Regions from separate parts of the Geodermatophilus sp. SYSU D00708 genome, predicted to be linked through region 1. Evidence: riboswitches for the same ligand, from Rfam matches in the RefSeq annotation. Region 1 holds a riboswitch; each other region holds the start of a gene.
What was found. A riboswitch is a leader RNA that binds a small molecule or an ion and turns the genes downstream of it on or off. The one in region 1 is predicted to bind cyclic di-AMP.

Region 1 (3,649 bases):
GCGGTCACCGCTGACGGGCCCTGGGCGCGGGGGCTGGTCGGCCTCGGCTCCGGCGTCCTGTTCCTGTTCGCCGTCGCGGTCGCCGTCCTGGGGTCCCGCGCGTTCGGGTCCGCGCCGGAGGGCGCGCAGTGGCGGCGCAGGGTCAACGTCGTCTGGGACGTGATCGCGTTCTGGCCCCGGGCAGCGCACCCGTTCGTGCCCGCGGCGTACTCCCAGGTGGCGGTCCCGGCGCTGGTCGACCGCATCGAGTGGCTGCTCTCCGAGGAGGGGGACGCCGAGCAGGTGGTCGTGGCCGCGCACAGCCAGGGGAGCCTGATCGGCCTGGCCGCGCTGCGCTCGATCGCTCCGGAGCTCTACCCGAGGGTCGGCTTGGTGACCTTCGGCTCCCAGTTGCGCATGCAGTTCTGCCGCGCGTTCCCCGCGCACGTCGGCCCGGACGTGCTCCGCTGGCTGAGCGACACCTGGGGGGAGCGGTGGGTGAGCCTGTTCCGCGAGACCGACCCGGTCGCCGGGCCGGTCCGGAGCTGGGAGCGGACGCCGGAGCCCGGACCGCTGCGGTCACGTCGGCTCTGGGACGAGGGGCCGGAGGACGACTGGCGCGATCCCCGCACCCTGCGCCGGGTCTGCGGCGGCGAGTGGCGCCTGCTCGACCCGGTGGCCTCGGACCCGACCAACCAGTCCGCGCCGGAGCCGCCGCTGTACGCACACAGCCGCTACTGGGCCGACCCGGACTGGCCGCTGGCGGTCGGCGTCGCCCGGGGCGTGGCCGCGGCTCGACCTCCGCTGCCGGTGCGCGGCGCCGGCCAGGTCACGGGGGGCCGGCCCGGCCCCCCGTGACCTGCGCGCGGACGGCGGGCTCAGACGACCAGCGACTGGCCCACGCGGATCAGGTCGGGGTCGGCCACCCGATCGCGGTTCTGCGCGTACAGCTCGCGCCAGCCCATGCCGTGCTGGGCGGCGATGGTGCCGAGCGTGTCCCCGGCCCGGACGACGTAGCTCCCGGACGCCGCCCGGTCGGCACGCGACGCCCGCTCCGGTGCCGCCGCCTGCGCCGGCGCGGCCGCCTGCGCCGGCGCGGCCGCCTGCGCCGGCGCGGCCGCCTGCGCCGACGAGCCGCCGGTCAGGTACCGGCCGCAGTTCGGCCAGGCGCCGATGCCCTGCCCGTCGAGGGTGCGCTCGGCGACCACGATCTGCTGCGCCTTGCTGGCCAGGTGGGCGTTGGACGCGAACTCCCGGCCCCCGTAGGCGGCCCAGGTGCTCGCGCTGAACTGCAGCCCGCCGTAGTAGCCGTTGCCGGTGTTGATGTGCCAGTTCCCGCTGGACTCGCACTGCGCGACGCCGTCCCAGTTGTGCTCCGCGGCCGAGGCGGATCCGGGGAGGGCGAGGGCGGAGACGGCGGCCGCGCCGGCGAGGACGACGGCGCCGCGGCGCAGGGCGCGAGAGGGCGTGCGGGATCGGTCGTGCTGAGGCATGGAGGTCCTCCGATCGACCGCCGGCGGGGTTAGCTGTCGGGTTCGGGCGATCGGTGCCCGGCCGCGGAACGCGGCTTCACCCCCAGGCGCGTGCAGCGCCGTAGGTGGGTCCCCCACCCCCGTCCACGGTTGGTGCAGAGTCGGACGCCGTCGGACGGGGTTGGGCGGGACGGCGCCGTGCCCGGCCGGACAGCCGGAGCACCCGCGGGACGCTAGGAGCGGACGTCCCGGTCCGCGCGCGGGCACCGGCGTGCCGCCCCGGCGTGGCGCGACAGGCCGGGCCGGGGGCGGCGCACCGCCCCCGGCCGACGACTCTCCGTCGTGAGTCCGGTGACGTCGTTGAAGGCCCCTCTGCAGGGTCCCGCCACGAGCCTGGTGACGCGCCGGAGCGGCCACCCTCCATGGCCCCTCTGCAGGGTCCCGCCCCGAGCTTGCGAGTGGCGGGGGGCAGAGGGGTCCTTCGTCAGTCTCGGACGAGGAGCGCGACCGGCAGCCGCTCCAGCGCCGCGCCGACGGGCAGCCCGGCCGCGTCCGAGACGTGCCGGCCGCCGGTGAGCAGGTCCCGCCAGGCGCCGTTCGGCAGCTGCAGCGCGGTGTCGCCCCAGCCGCCGGCCGCGGCCAGGCCGGCGGGGAGCCGGGTCGCGACGGTCACCACGCCGTCCTGCTCCCCGGACCCCCGGTCGAAGGCGACGACGTGCCCGGCGGCGGACCCGGTGGCCTCGACCGGCTCGTACCCGGCGAACCACTCCGGGTGCTCGCGGCGGGCGCGCAGCGTCCGGGAGACCACGAGCAGCTTCGCCGCGCCCTCGTCGTCCACCGGCGGCACCCAGCCCTCGTCGAGCCGGGCCAGCAGCCGGCGGCGCAGGTCGTAGTCGACCGGACGGCGGTTGTCCGGGTCGACCAGGGAGAGGTCCCACAGCTCGGTGCCCTGGTAGACGTCCGGGACGCCGGGCATGGTCAGCTGCAGGAGCTTCTGCGACAGCGAGTTCGACCGGCCGAGCGGCGCGATGCGGGCGACCACCTCCTCGATCTCGGCCTGCGTCGCCCGGTCGTCGTACGCGGCGTCGACCAGCGCGTGCAGCTGCGCCTCGAACTCCTCGTCCGGATCGGTCCAGGTCGTCGACGTCCCGGCCTCGCGCGCCGCCTTCTCCGCGTAGGCGTGCGCCCGCTCCCTGGACAGCGGCCACGCGCCGACCAGGTTCTGCCACACCAGGTGCGCCATCGGCCGGTCGGCGAGCGGGTGCAGGTCGAGCAGCCGGCGCACCAGCCGCGCCCACTCGGTGGGCAGCTCGGCGAGCACCGCCAGCCGCGCCCGCACGTCCTCGCTGCGCTTGGTGTCGTGCGTCGACAGGGTCGTCATCGACGCCGGCTTGCGCTCCAGCCGCCGCCGCTGCGCCTCGTGGAACTCCGCGACCGTGCTGCCGAAGCGGGCCGGGTCGCCGCCCACCTCGTTGAGCGCGACGAATCGGGCCCAGCGGTAGTAGGCGCTGTCCTCCACGCCCTTGGCCATGACCGGGCCGCTGGTCTGCTCGAAGCGGGTGGCCGCCTCGGTGCCGGCCTGCGCCAGCACCGGGTACAGCGCGTCGACCGCACCGGCCAGGTCGGGACGGCGCTCCCGGACCGCGGTCACCGTCGCGGCCAGGTGCTCCCGGCCGTCGGGCAGGTAGGTGCGGTAGACCGGGAAGCTCGCCAGCAGCTCGGCGAGGGCCTCGGTCTGCTGCTCCCGCGAGATGCCGGGCAGCTCGCCGATCACCCGCACCAGGCGGGCCACCTCCGAGCCGAGCATCCCGTCGGTGACCTCGCGCTTGCAGCCGTGCACCAGCTCGCCGTAGTCGACCGCCCGGCCGGACAGCTCGGTGTCCAGCGCGGTGAGCGCCGCCTCGCCGGCCGGGTCCACCAGCACGTCGTCGACCTCGGCGAGCGCGTCGTAGCCCGTCGTCCCCGCGGTCGCCCAGCTCTCCGGCAGGTCCTCGCCGGGCTCGAGGATCTTCTCGACCACCGTCCACCGGTTGCCGGACGCCTCGGCCAGCCGGTCCAGGTACCCCTTGGGGTCGGCCAGCCCGTCCGGGTGGTCGATCCGCAGGCCGTCGACCGCACCGGCCGCCACCAGCTCCAGGACCAGCCGGTGGGTGGCCTCGAAGACCGCCGGGTCCTCGGCGCGCAGGCCGGCGAGGGTG
Region 2 (3,649 bases), on a different contig from region 1:
GACCGGCGCGCTGGCGGCGGCGAGCGGGATCACCGGGGGCGCCGGCCTGGCCACCCCGGACGGCGGCTGGCGGTTCGCCGCCGACGAGGACGGCTGGACCGTCCGGCGGCTGCCGCCCGGCCGGCCGACGGGGACGGCGGTGGAGGCGCCTGCCGACCTGCTGCTGGAGGCGGCGTCCGGCCGGGTCAACCCCGTCGTCGCGGTGGCCCGCCGCCGCCTGCGCGTGCACGAGATCGGCGGGCTGCTGGCGCTGGCGCCCATCGTGCAGTCGGCTCCGGGCATCCCCGGCGGGCCGATCCTGCAGCTGGCCGCCCAGACCCTCGGCGGCGTGGGCGGGCTCCTCGGCCGGTTGCGGGGACGCCGTTAGCCGGACCGGGGCCCGGCGGTCAGCAGCCGCCGGTGGCGATGCCGTGCTCGTGCAGCCACGGCACCGGGTTGACCCGGCTGGCGTAGAGCCCACCCTGGTGCACCTCGAAGTGCAGGTGCGGGCCGGTGGACTGGCCCTTGTTGCCGACCTCGGCGATCTGCTGGCCGGCGGTCACCACCTGGCCGGCGCTGACGAAGAAGCGGTTCACGTGGCCGTAGAGGGTGATCTGGCCGTCCGCGTGCTGCACGTACACCGCCTGCCCGAACCCGCTGGCCGGGCCGGCCTGGAGCACGACGCCGTCCTCGGGCACGTGGATCGGGGTGCCGATGGGCGCGGCGATGTCGATGCCCTGGTGCTGGGTGCCCCAGCGTGCGCCGTAGCAGGAGGTGACCCGGCCGGCGGTGGGCATGGCGGTGGCGCTCTGCGCGGCGGACACCGCCTGCGCCTGCGTCTGGCGCTGGTTCCAGGCCGCGCCCGGGTCCGCGGCACCCTGGGCGGCGAGCAACCGCTCCCCCGCCTGCCGCAGCTGCTCCTCCAGGGAGGCCTTCTCCGCGGCGCGGGCGTCGAACTCCGCCTGGGCAGCGGCCAGGTGGGCGTCGGCGGCGGCCTGCGCCTCGTCGGCGGCCCGGGCGGCCCCGTCGAGCCGGGTGACGGCCTCGTCCGCGGCGCGGTCGGCCTCGGCGACGCGCTGCTGGACGGTCAGGAACTCCTGGAGCTGCGCGGCGCGGTGGTCGCCGATGACCTCCATCGTGGCGGCCTGCTGCAGCAGCTCGGTCGGGTCCTGCGCGTCGAGCAGCAGCTCCATGTCGCCGTACCGGGTGTCGCCGCCCATGTAGGCCCGGCGCCCCAGGTCGGCGATGGCCTGCTCGGCGCCGACGACGTCGGCCTGCGCGTCGGCGAGCTCGGCGGCGGTCCGCTCGGCCTCGGCCTGCGCCTGGGTGAGCTGGGCGCGCGCGACCAGCGCGGCGTCCGCGGCGGCCTCGGCCTCCACGGTCATCCGCTGCAGCTGCTCCTCGGCGGCCTTCACCTGCTCCCCGATGCGGGCCACCTGTGCGGTCAGCTCCTCCTGCTCGGAGGAGGCGGGGGTGACGGGAGCGGCGAGCGCGGCCGGGGTGCCGGCCAGCAGGCCCGCTGCGGCGGCGGCGACGAGCAGGGCCCGGCGGCCTCGGCGGGGGGCGGTGGCGCGGTCGAGCAGGCTGGTGCGGTGGTGCAGGGTCGCCAAGGCGGCGGTTCTCCCATCCTCGCGGCCGCCTACCGGGTTAGCTGACGGGTTCGGGCCGGACGGCGCCCTACCCGCCCGCGCGCAGCGCAGGCAGGACTCACCCCAGTGGAACGGTGGGTCCCCGGTCCGCCTCGACCCCGAGGGGCCTGCGGCGGTTCGGCGGGGCCTGGCCGAGGCCCTCGGTTCCCGAGGAGCTGAGCCCGGCGAGGCCGTCGGGAAAGCTACTACGGATGTGACGGGTGGTCACGATCGGGTAACGCCCCCGGCGCGCCTCCTTGCCCGAAGGGGTGACCCTCGGCTACCACGCGCACCCGGACGACCCCGCTCCGGTGAGCCCGGACGCTACCGGCCGGCCGGGGCGGGCACCCCGTCGCCCACCTGCACCGACTCCGGTAGACGTTGTGCGTGCCCCCGACCGCGATCGCGCGCCGCGCCCGCGCGCGGGGACGCGGCAGACCGTCGGCATGAGATCCCGCACACGTTCTCCCGACACGCCGCCGACACGCCGGGCCCGGCAGCGCGGCCTGGTGGCCCTGTGCATCACCGAGATCACCAGCTGGGGCGTCCTCTACTACGCCTTCCCCGTCGCCCTGCGGGACATCACCGCCGACACCGGCTGGTCGGCCCCGACGGCGTCGGCGGCGTTCTCGGTGGGGCTGGTGGTCTCCGCGCTGGCCGGGATCCCGGTGGGCCACTGGCTCGACCGGCACGGCCCCCGCCGGGTGATGACGGCCGGCTCGCTGCTCGCGGTGCCCGCGACGGTCGGCATCGCCCTGGCGCCGAGCTACGGCTGGTTCCTGGCGGCGTGGCTGGTCGCCGGCGTGGCGATGGCCGCGGTGTTCTACCAAGCCGCGTTCACCGCGCTGGCCCGCTGGTACGGGGAGGACCGGGTGCGGGCGCTGACCGCCCTGACCCTGGCGGCCGGGCTGTCCAGCACGGTGTTCGCGCCGCTGACCGACGCGCTGCTCGCCGGCCTCTCCTGGCGGCAGACCTACCTGGTCCTGGCCGCGGTGCTGGCCGTCGTCACCGTCCCGCTGCACGCCGTCGTCCTGCCCGCGGCGTGGGCCCGACCGCGGTCGGGGACCCTGGAGGGTCACCGCGGGGTCCCGCCCGAGGTCCGGACGGCGGGGTTCCTGCTACTGGCCGCGGCGCTGACGCTCACCGCGTTCGGCCTCTACGCGGCCAGCCTCACCCTCATCCCGCTCCTGACCGGCCGCGGGTTCTCCAGCACCCTGGCGGCCACCACCCTCGGCCTGCTGGGAGCCGGACAGCTCCTCGGGCGGCTCGGGTACGCGCCGCTGGCCCGCCGGACCTCCCCGGCCGGCCGCGCCGTGGTCATCGTGCTGGCCTCGGCCGGGACGATCGCCCTGCTCGCCGGGCTGCCCGGACCCGCGGCCCTGCTGGTCACGGCCTCCGTGCTCGCCGGGGCCGCGCGCGGCGCGGGAACGCTCCTGCAGGCCACCGTCGTCGCCGAGCGCTGGGGCGCGGCCCGCTACGGCACGGTCGGCGGGTACCTGGCCGCGCCGGTCACCCTCGCCACCGCGGTGGCGCCGTGGGCGGGGACGGCGCTGGCCGAGGTCCTGGGCGGCTACCCGGCCGCGTTCTGGGTGCTCGCCGCGCTCGTCCTCGGGGCGGCCGGCGCCGCCGTCCTCAGCTACCGCGGGGAGGGCGGCCACGGCGGCACGCCCGGGACGGCGTCTGGCAGGCTGGAGGCTCCGGGGCGGTAGCTCAGCCGGTCAGAGCATGGGACTCATAATCCCTGGGTCGTGGGTTCGAGCCCCACCCGCCCCACCGGTGTGTGCGCTGGTCGAGGCATCGGCACCGCGGTGCACAGGTCGCCCACCCACAGGGCACTCCGAGGCGTGGTCGTGGGCGGCGTCCACGCGTCGGGCGAGGGCGTCGAGGATCTCGCGGAAGCGGCCGGAGCAGACGTCGAGGACCGTCCCAGGCGGCGGCCCTGAGCGAGAGGCTGCGGTCCGGGAGGCCCCGTGTCGATCTCCAGGACGCCGGTGTAGACGACCTCCTGCGGGACCTCGCGCAGCCGGGTGTTCCGGTGGCTG
Region 3 (3,649 bases), on a different contig from region 1:
GCCGGCTGCGCGGTCAGCGGCCCGGACAGCACGCTGCCCAGCACCGCGGCGACGACGAGGACGGCGGCCGCGCGCGGCGACCCGACCGCGAGCAGGGCCGCGCCGGCGGCCCCGAAGACCACCACCTTCGTCAGGACGGCGAGCGCCGCGACCTGCACCACGGCCTGCGGCGCGGCGAACAGTCCCCACAGCACCGCCGCGGTCAGGGGGACGCCGAGGGCCAGGAGCCATCGCGTCGCGGTCGTCGCGCCGACGCTCCACCCCCACAGGCCCAGGGCGGCCAGCGCGCCGAGCTCGGTGGCGAACGCGACGCCCGCCCAGGTCCACTGCCACGCCTGCGCCATGTCGGCCCTCCCTGTCGTGAACGGCGATCTCTTTCGAGAGCAGTGTTCGCACTGACCACTCGGACCGTCAAGTCCCCGGACACGACGGAGCCCCCGGACGCACGTGGCGTCCGGGGGCTCCGGCGGGCTGGCGCGTCGGTTCAGCCGGCGATGCGGTTGAACTGCGGGGTGGCGCCCATGACGTCGACGCTGGCGACCTTGACGACGTCGCCGGAGGTCGGCGCGTGCACCATCTGGCCGTTGCCGATGTAGATGCCGATGTGGCTCACCGGGCTGTAGAAGGCGACCAGGTCACCGGGGCGCGCCTCGGCGCGGGAGACCTGCTGGCCCATCTGCGACTGCATGCGGCTGGAGTGCGGCAGGCTGATCCCGGCCGCACGGAAGGCGTACTGCACCAGGCCGGAGCAGTCGTAGGAGCCCGGGCCGGACGCCGCCCAGACGTAGGGCTTGCCGCGCTGCGCCATGGCCGTGTCGATGACCGCCTGGATCGAGCCGCTGGCCGCGACGACGGGCGCCGAGCCGCCGGTCGACGCCGGACGCTCGCCGCGGCTGGCCCGCTCCTCGCCGCCGTGCGCGGTGGCCGCGGCGGCCAGGGCGGCGCGGCGCTCGTCGGCGGTCAGCCGCGCGTAGTCGGCCTGGTACTCGGCGATCTGGGCCTGCAGGTCGGCCTGCTGCTCGGCGACCGCGTCATAGGACTGCTGCGCCTCGGCGGCGACCCGGTCGGCCTCGGCCTGGGCCGCGGTGGCGGCCTCGCCGGCCGCGACCGCCTGGCCGAGCACCTCGCCCTGGTGGCCGGCGACGGCCTGCAGCAGGGTCACCCGGTTGACGAACTCATCGGCCGAGCCGCTGGTCATCAGCGCCTGCAGCGACCCCATGCTCTCGCCGGTGAAGGCGCTGCGCGCGATGCCGGTCACCTGCTGCTGCGCGGCGGCGACCACCGCCTGCGCGTCGGTGACCTTCGCCGCCGCGGCCTGCGCGGCGGCCTGCTGGGCGGCGAGCGCCTCCCGGGCCTCGTTGAACTGCTCGGTGACGACCTCGAGGTCGTGCCCGCGGGCGGCGACCAGGGCCGCGGCCTCCTGGGCGGTGGCCGGTTCCTCGGCACCGGCCGAGGTCGGGACGAAGGCCACGCCGACGGCAGCGGCGAGGACGAGGGCAGCGCGCCGGGCGGCGCGAGCGGACGCCATGGTGTGGCGGCTCTCCGTTCTTCCACGAGCCGCCTACCGAGTTAGCTGACGGGTTCGGGCGGGAAGGCGCCCGGCGCGCCCGGCCGAGGCCGTGCGTGCTTCACCCCAGTGCTGCGGTGGGTCCCCGGCCCGGCTCCCCCGGGGAGGAGGGAACCGGCTCGGCGGCGACCGCGGGGTGTCACCCATTGCGGTGACGGAGCGCCCCGGCGGACGCACACACCGTAAGCGCCGTGACCCTGCCGTGACAATTACCGGCTTGTGATTTCGTGGACTCTCGACTCAACCGCGCAGGACCCCGGGGCGGGTGTGGCGGAAGGGACACGTGGGGTCGCCGCCGGGATGGCGGGTATGTGCCCTCCATGGATCTCAAGCGACCTCTGGTCGTGCTCGCCATCGCCGGGGCGCTCGCCGGGTGCAGCAGCAGCAACAACTCCAACACCGACGTCGACCGCGGCACCACCGACTGCGGCGCCGCCGAGGCCGGCAGCAACCGGGCGGACTGCTCGGAGAGCGAGAACGCTCCCACGCAGGGCGGCTGAGCACCCGCCGGACCCGCTACGGTCCGCCGGGTGAGCGCACGCAGCAGGTACGACGCCGTCGTCGTCGGGGCCGGCCACAACGGCCTGGTGGCCGCCGCCTACCTGGCCCGTGCCGGCTGGTCGGTGCTGGTCCTCGAGCGGCTGGAGCAGGTCGGCGGCGCCGCGGTCAGCCGGCAGGTCTTCCCGGGCGTCGACGTCCGGCTGTCGGCGTACTCGTACCTGGTCAGCCTGCTGCCCGACCGGATCGTCGCCGACCTGGGGCTGGAGGTGACCCTGGCCGACCGCGCGGTGGCCTCCTACACCGCCGTCCCCGGGCACACCGGTCTGCTGGTCGAGCGGGACGAGGGGCCCGCCACCGCCGCCTCCTTCCGGGACCTCACCGGGTCCGACGCCGAGCTGGCCGGCTGGCGGCGCTTCTACGGCCGGCTGGCCGACCTCGCCGAGGACCTCGCCCCCACGCTGACCGAGCCCTTGCTCTCCCCCGACCAGCTGGCCGGACGGCTGCGCGACCCGCAGCTGTGGCACGACCTCGCCGAGCGGCCGCTCGCCGACGTGGTCGCCGACGAGCTCTCCCACGACGTCGTCCGCGGGGTGGCGCTGACCGACGGGCTGATCGGCACCTTCGCCGACGTGCACGCCGCCGACGGCCTGGCCGGCCGCTGCTTCCTGTACCACCTGGTCGGCAACGGCACCGGCCGGTGGCGGGTGCCCGTCGGCGGGATGGGCGCGGTCACCGGGGCGATGGCCGCCGCCGCCCGCGGGGCCGGAGCGGAGCTGCTGACCCGGGCGACGGTCACCGCGCTCGACCCGGGTCCGGACGGCGTGACCGTGCACTGGACCGACGACGAGGGCACCGAGCGGGCGGTCGACGCCGCGCGGGTGGTCTCCGGCGCGGCACCCGCCGTCCTCGACCGGCTGCTCGGCGTCGCCCCGCGGACCACGCCGGACGGCGCGCAGCTCAAGGTGAACATGGTGCTGGCGCGGCTGCCCCGGCTGCGGTCGGGGGTGGACCCGGCCGTCGCGTTCGCCGGCACGTTCCACGTCGACGAGGCCGCCGGCCAGCTCGACGCAGCCCACGCGCAGGCCGCCGCCGGCCGGCTGCCCGACGTCATCCCGTTCGAGGTCTACTGCCACTCGCTGTCCGACCCGTCGATCCTCGGGCCGGAGGAGCGGGCGGCCGGCCACCAGACGCTCACGCTGTTCGGCCTGCACACCCCGGCGGCGCTGTTCCGGGAGGACCCGGTCGGCACCCGCCGGGAGGCCGTGCGGCGGGTGGTCGCCCAGCTCGACGCGCACCTGGAGGAGCCGCTGCTGGACTGCCTCGCCCGGGACGCCGCCGGCGAGCCGTGCCTGCAGGCCGCCTCGCCGCTGGACGTCGAGGAGTCGCTGGCGATGCCCGGCGGACACATCTTCCACGGCGACCTGTCCTGGCCGGTCGCCGCGACGCCGGCCGAGGTCGGCACCTGGGGTGCGGCGACGGCGCACCCGCGGGTGGTGGCGGCCTCCTCGGGGGGGACGGTGCGCGGCGGGGCCGTGAGCGGCCTGGGTGGGTACGCCGCGGCCCGCGCGCTGCTCGACCGCC
Region 4 (3,649 bases), 170 kb from region 1:
CGGATCGAGCCGTGCCAGACGAACGGCGGGACGCCGTCCAGCGGCCGCGGGGTGGAGGTGAAGCCCTGCAGCGGGGTGCGGAACTGACCGGACCAGTCGACGACGTCCTCGTCCCACAGCCGGCGCAGCAGCGCGTAGTTCTCCACCGCCAGCGGGATGCCGTTGCGGATGTCCTGCCCGAACCACGGGTAGACCGGGCCGGTGTTGCCGCGGCCCATCATGAGGTCGACGCGGCCGTCGGCGAGGTGCTGCAGCATCGCGTAGTCCTCGGCGATCTTCACCGGGTCGTTGGTGGTGATCAGCGTGGTCGCCGTCGACAGCTGCAGGGTGCTCGTCCGCGCGGCGACGTGCGCCAGCGTCGTGGTGGGGGAGGACGAGAAGAACGGCGGGTTGTGGTGCTCGCCGAGGGCGAACACGTCGAGCCCGACCTCCTCGGCCTTCTGCGCGATCCGGAGGACCGCCTTGATCCGCTCACCCTCGGTGGGCGTGCGCCCGGTCGTGGGGTCGGTCGTGATGTCGCTGACCGAGAAGATCCCGAACTGCATCTCGTGCTCCAGGTGATTGAGAGCGCAACTACTGCTGGGTGCAACAGTGCCACGGCCTGGCTATTCCGCCGCGGGCAACACCCGCGCGCGAGGTACCTCACGCAACGGATGTGACCGCTGGGATTGTCACGGGACGGTAACGGCCCCTACGGTGGCTGACGTCCGGTCGGTCGAGTCTCCCATCCCGGGAGCCTGGCTGGACGCCGCCGAGTCGTGTCCGCACCGCTGCGGGCGCGAGCCGGGGACCCACCGCAGTACTGGGGTGAGTCCTGCCCGCCGAGCCTCGCTCGGAGGACAGGTAGGGCACCTTCCCGCCCGAACCCGTCAGCTAACTCGGTAGGCGGCCACGGAAGGAACGGAGAGCACTCGCTTGCCTCACCCACGGGCCCTCGAGGCCCGCAGGGTCACCCGGCCGCGCGCCCCTCGCGCTTCCTCCTCGGCCCGCTGACCCCGCCAGCCCGCGACCGCCGGCGCCCGCGCGTCCCTCGCTGACCGCGCCCGGCACCCCCACCGACCACAGCACCGGGCTGTCCTCGCTCAGGCGAGGACCGGTCCCGCGCGCGCCCTCACGCCCCCGGAGCACCACACCCGATGTCCCGCCGCACGTCGCACGACCTCCGCCCGGCCGACGCCGACACCGTCCGCACCGAGCCGGCCACCCTGGAGCTCGCCGCCGCCGAGCCCGCCACCGCCGAACTCCCCGCCGAGCTCGCCACCGAGCCCACCGCCCGCCGCCGGCTGCGGCTGCCGACCCGGGGTCGCCGTCCGGCGATCCTGCTGGCCACCGCCGCTGCCGGTGCCGTCGCGGTCAGCGTGCTGACCACCGGTCAGCCGGCCGCCGAGGCCGACGCCGCGACGGTGAGCGCGTCCACGAGCGTCGCCGAGCAGCTGGGCCTCACCGGCTCCTCCGCCGCGGCGCCGTCGGACGACCTCGCCCCGCTCGAGGAGCTCACCGCGTCGCGCAGCGAGCGCGAGGCCGCCCAGGCGAGCGCCGCCCAGGCGCAGGCCGCGGCGGACCAGGCCGAGCTCGACCGCCAGGCCGCCGAGAAGGCCGCCGCCGAGAAGGCCGCCGCCGAGAAGGCTGCGGCCGAGCAGGCCGCCCGCGAGGCCGCCGAGCGCCAGGCGGCTGAGCAGGCCGCGCAGGCCGCACAGGCCGCCGCCCCCGCCCCCGCCCGCGCCGCGGCCGCCCCGGCCGGCGGCGGGTCGTTCAAGGACTACGCGATGAGCAAGGTCGGCAGCGCCGACCAGTTCTCCTGCCTCGAGAAGCTGTGGGGCAAGGAGAGCGGCTGGAACCCCAACGCGCAGAACCCCTCCAGCACCGCCTACGGCATCCCGCAGTTCCTCGACTCGACCTGGGCCGGCACCGGGATCGCCAAGACCTCCGACGGCTACCGCCAGATCGACGCCGGGCTGATCTACATCGACAAGCGCTACGGCTCGCCGTGCGGCGCCTGGGCGCACTCGCAGTCCACCGGCTGGTACTGAGCCGGCACCCCGTCCCGGGTCCGGGACGGGCAACAGCAGGAGCGTCGTCCGCGACGCGCACCGAGAGCCGCACGCCTCCCAGGGGGAGGGGTGCGGCTCTCGGCGTCCGGGGGCTGGGGCACCCTGGTGTCCGGCTCCCGTCGGCGACGGGACGGTCGCGAGCGAGACACCGTCGGTGGGTCCACCGACGCCGACACCAGGGAGACGCAGCGTGGGCCGGCGTTCCGTCGAGCAGGCTCCCGGGCCCGGGGACGCCGCCCGGCCACCCGGGCGGGCGCCTCGTGAGCTGCCGGCCGCGTGGGACCGGCCGATCTCGACCGGCAACCTGCTGGCCGACTGCGAGCGGTGGTGCCGCGACCACCTGCCCCGCCGGGAGCCGCGATCGCCGGACGCGACGCGGGTGGTGGACTCCCAGGCGTGAGACTCGTCCCGTCCCGGTTCGTCCGCGCCCACACCCAGGTCCGGCGACCGACCTGCGTCCCGGAGGTCCGGCTGCACGTGGCCGACGACGTCGTCGCCCTGTGGGAGGCGATGGAGGCCGACGGCGGCGCCGGTGAGGCCCCGCCGTTCTGGGCCGCGGCCTGGCCGGGCGGGCAGGCCCTGGCACGGTTCGTGCTCGACCGGCCGGCAGTGGTGGCCGGGCGTGCGGTGCTCGACCTGGGCTCGGGCAGCGGGCTGGTCGCCATCGCCGCCCGGCTGGCCGGCGCCCGCTCGGTGCTGGCCAGCGACGTCGACCCGTTCAGCCGGACGGCGATCGGCGTCAACGCCGGGCTCAACGGCGTCCCGGGGGTCAGCGTGACCGGCGACGTGCTCGGCCGCGACCTCCGCGGCATCGACGTCGTCCTGGCCGGGGACGTCTGCTACGACCGCGGTATGACCGAGCGGGTGCTGCCCTTCCTCGACCGCGCCCGCGCCCGCGGGGTCGAGGTCCACGTGGGCGACCCGGGCCGGCCGTACCTGCCGCACGACCGGCTGGTCGCCGAGGCGGTGTACGAGATCCCCGAGACGGAGGGCCCCGGTCTGCGGCGGACGACGGTCTGGCGCCTGCCGTGACCCCGCGTCGCGGATAGGGTCGCCCGCGTGACCGCCGAGACCGCCGCCGAGCACGTCGACGTCCTGATCGTGGGGGCGGGCCTCTCCGGCATCGGCGCCGCGTGCCACCTGCAGCGCGAGTGCGCCGACCGCAGCTACGCCGTCCTCGAGGCGCGGGAGGGCGTCGGCGGGACGTGGGACCTGTTCCGCTACCCCGGCGTCCGGTCGGACTCCGACATGTTCACCCTCGGCTACTCGTTCAAGCCCTGGACCTCGGCGCGGGCGATCGCCGACGGCCCGTCGATCCGCGCCTACGTCCAGGAGACCGCCCGCGAGCACGGGGTAGACCGGCACATCCGGTTCGGCACCCGGGTGGTCTCCGCCGAGTGGTCGACCGACGAGGCCCGCTGGACGGTCACCGCCGAGCGCACCGGCACCGGGGAGCCGGTGCGGCTGACCTGCTCGTGGCTGTCGGTCTGCTCGGGGTACTACCGCTACGACGAGGGGTACCGGCCGCGGTTCCCCGGCGAGGAGCGGTTCCGCGGCCCGATCGTGCACCCGCAGCACTGGCCCGAGGACCTCGAGTA

Region 2: it holds a riboswitch for cyclic di-AMP, as region 1 does, so the genes downstream of both, ACI79D_RS19875 (peptidoglycan DD-metalloendopeptidase family protein) here and ACI79D_RS05085 (transglycosylase family protein) in region 1, are expected to answer to the same signal.
Region 3: it holds a riboswitch for cyclic di-AMP, as region 1 does, so the genes downstream of both, ACI79D_RS01445 (C40 family peptidase) here and ACI79D_RS05085 (transglycosylase family protein) in region 1, are expected to answer to the same signal.
Region 4: it holds a riboswitch for cyclic di-AMP, as region 1 does, so the genes downstream of both, ACI79D_RS05840 (aggregation-promoting factor C-terminal-like domain-containing protein) here and ACI79D_RS05085 (transglycosylase family protein) in region 1, are expected to answer to the same signal.

What each region holds. Positions count from the first base shown of each region.
Region 1 covers NZ_JBJGYS010000004.1:11,092-14,740, forward strand. The annotation lists gene ACI79D_RS05080 (hypothetical protein) at 1-837, shown strand, start outside; gene ACI79D_RS05085 (transglycosylase family protein) at 858-1,472, opposite strand; cyclic di-AMP (ydaO/yuaA leader) riboswitch at 1,475-1,617, opposite strand; gene treY (malto-oligosyltrehalose synthase) at 1,936-3,649, opposite strand, start outside.
Region 2 covers NZ_JBJGYS010000027.1:62,942-66,590, forward strand. The annotation lists gene ACI79D_RS19870 (maleylpyruvate isomerase N-terminal domain-containing protein) at 1-367, shown strand, start outside; gene ACI79D_RS19875 (peptidoglycan DD-metalloendopeptidase family protein) at 387-1,589, opposite strand; cyclic di-AMP (ydaO/yuaA leader) riboswitch at 1,621-1,715, opposite strand; gene ACI79D_RS19880 (MFS transporter) at 2,117-3,316, shown strand; tRNA gene ACI79D_RS19885 (tRNA-Ile) at 3,307-3,380, shown strand.
Region 3 covers NZ_JBJGYS010000001.1:271,629-275,277, forward strand. The annotation lists gene ACI79D_RS01440 (YrdB family protein) at 1-344, opposite strand, end outside; gene ACI79D_RS01445 (C40 family peptidase) at 485-1,528, opposite strand; cyclic di-AMP (ydaO/yuaA leader) riboswitch at 1,544-1,687, opposite strand; gene ACI79D_RS01450 (hypothetical protein) at 1,888-2,067, shown strand; gene ACI79D_RS01455 (phytoene desaturase family protein) at 2,098-3,649, shown strand, end outside.
Region 4 covers NZ_JBJGYS010000004.1:182,579-186,227, forward strand. The annotation lists gene ACI79D_RS05835 (LLM class flavin-dependent oxidoreductase) at 1-545, opposite strand, end outside; cyclic di-AMP (ydaO/yuaA leader) riboswitch at 740-903, shown strand; gene ACI79D_RS05840 (aggregation-promoting factor C-terminal-like domain-containing protein) at 1,137-2,030, shown strand; gene ACI79D_RS05845 (hypothetical protein) at 2,242-2,451, shown strand; gene ACI79D_RS05850 (class I SAM-dependent methyltransferase) at 2,448-3,083, shown strand; gene ACI79D_RS05855 (flavin-containing monooxygenase) at 3,111-3,649, shown strand, end outside.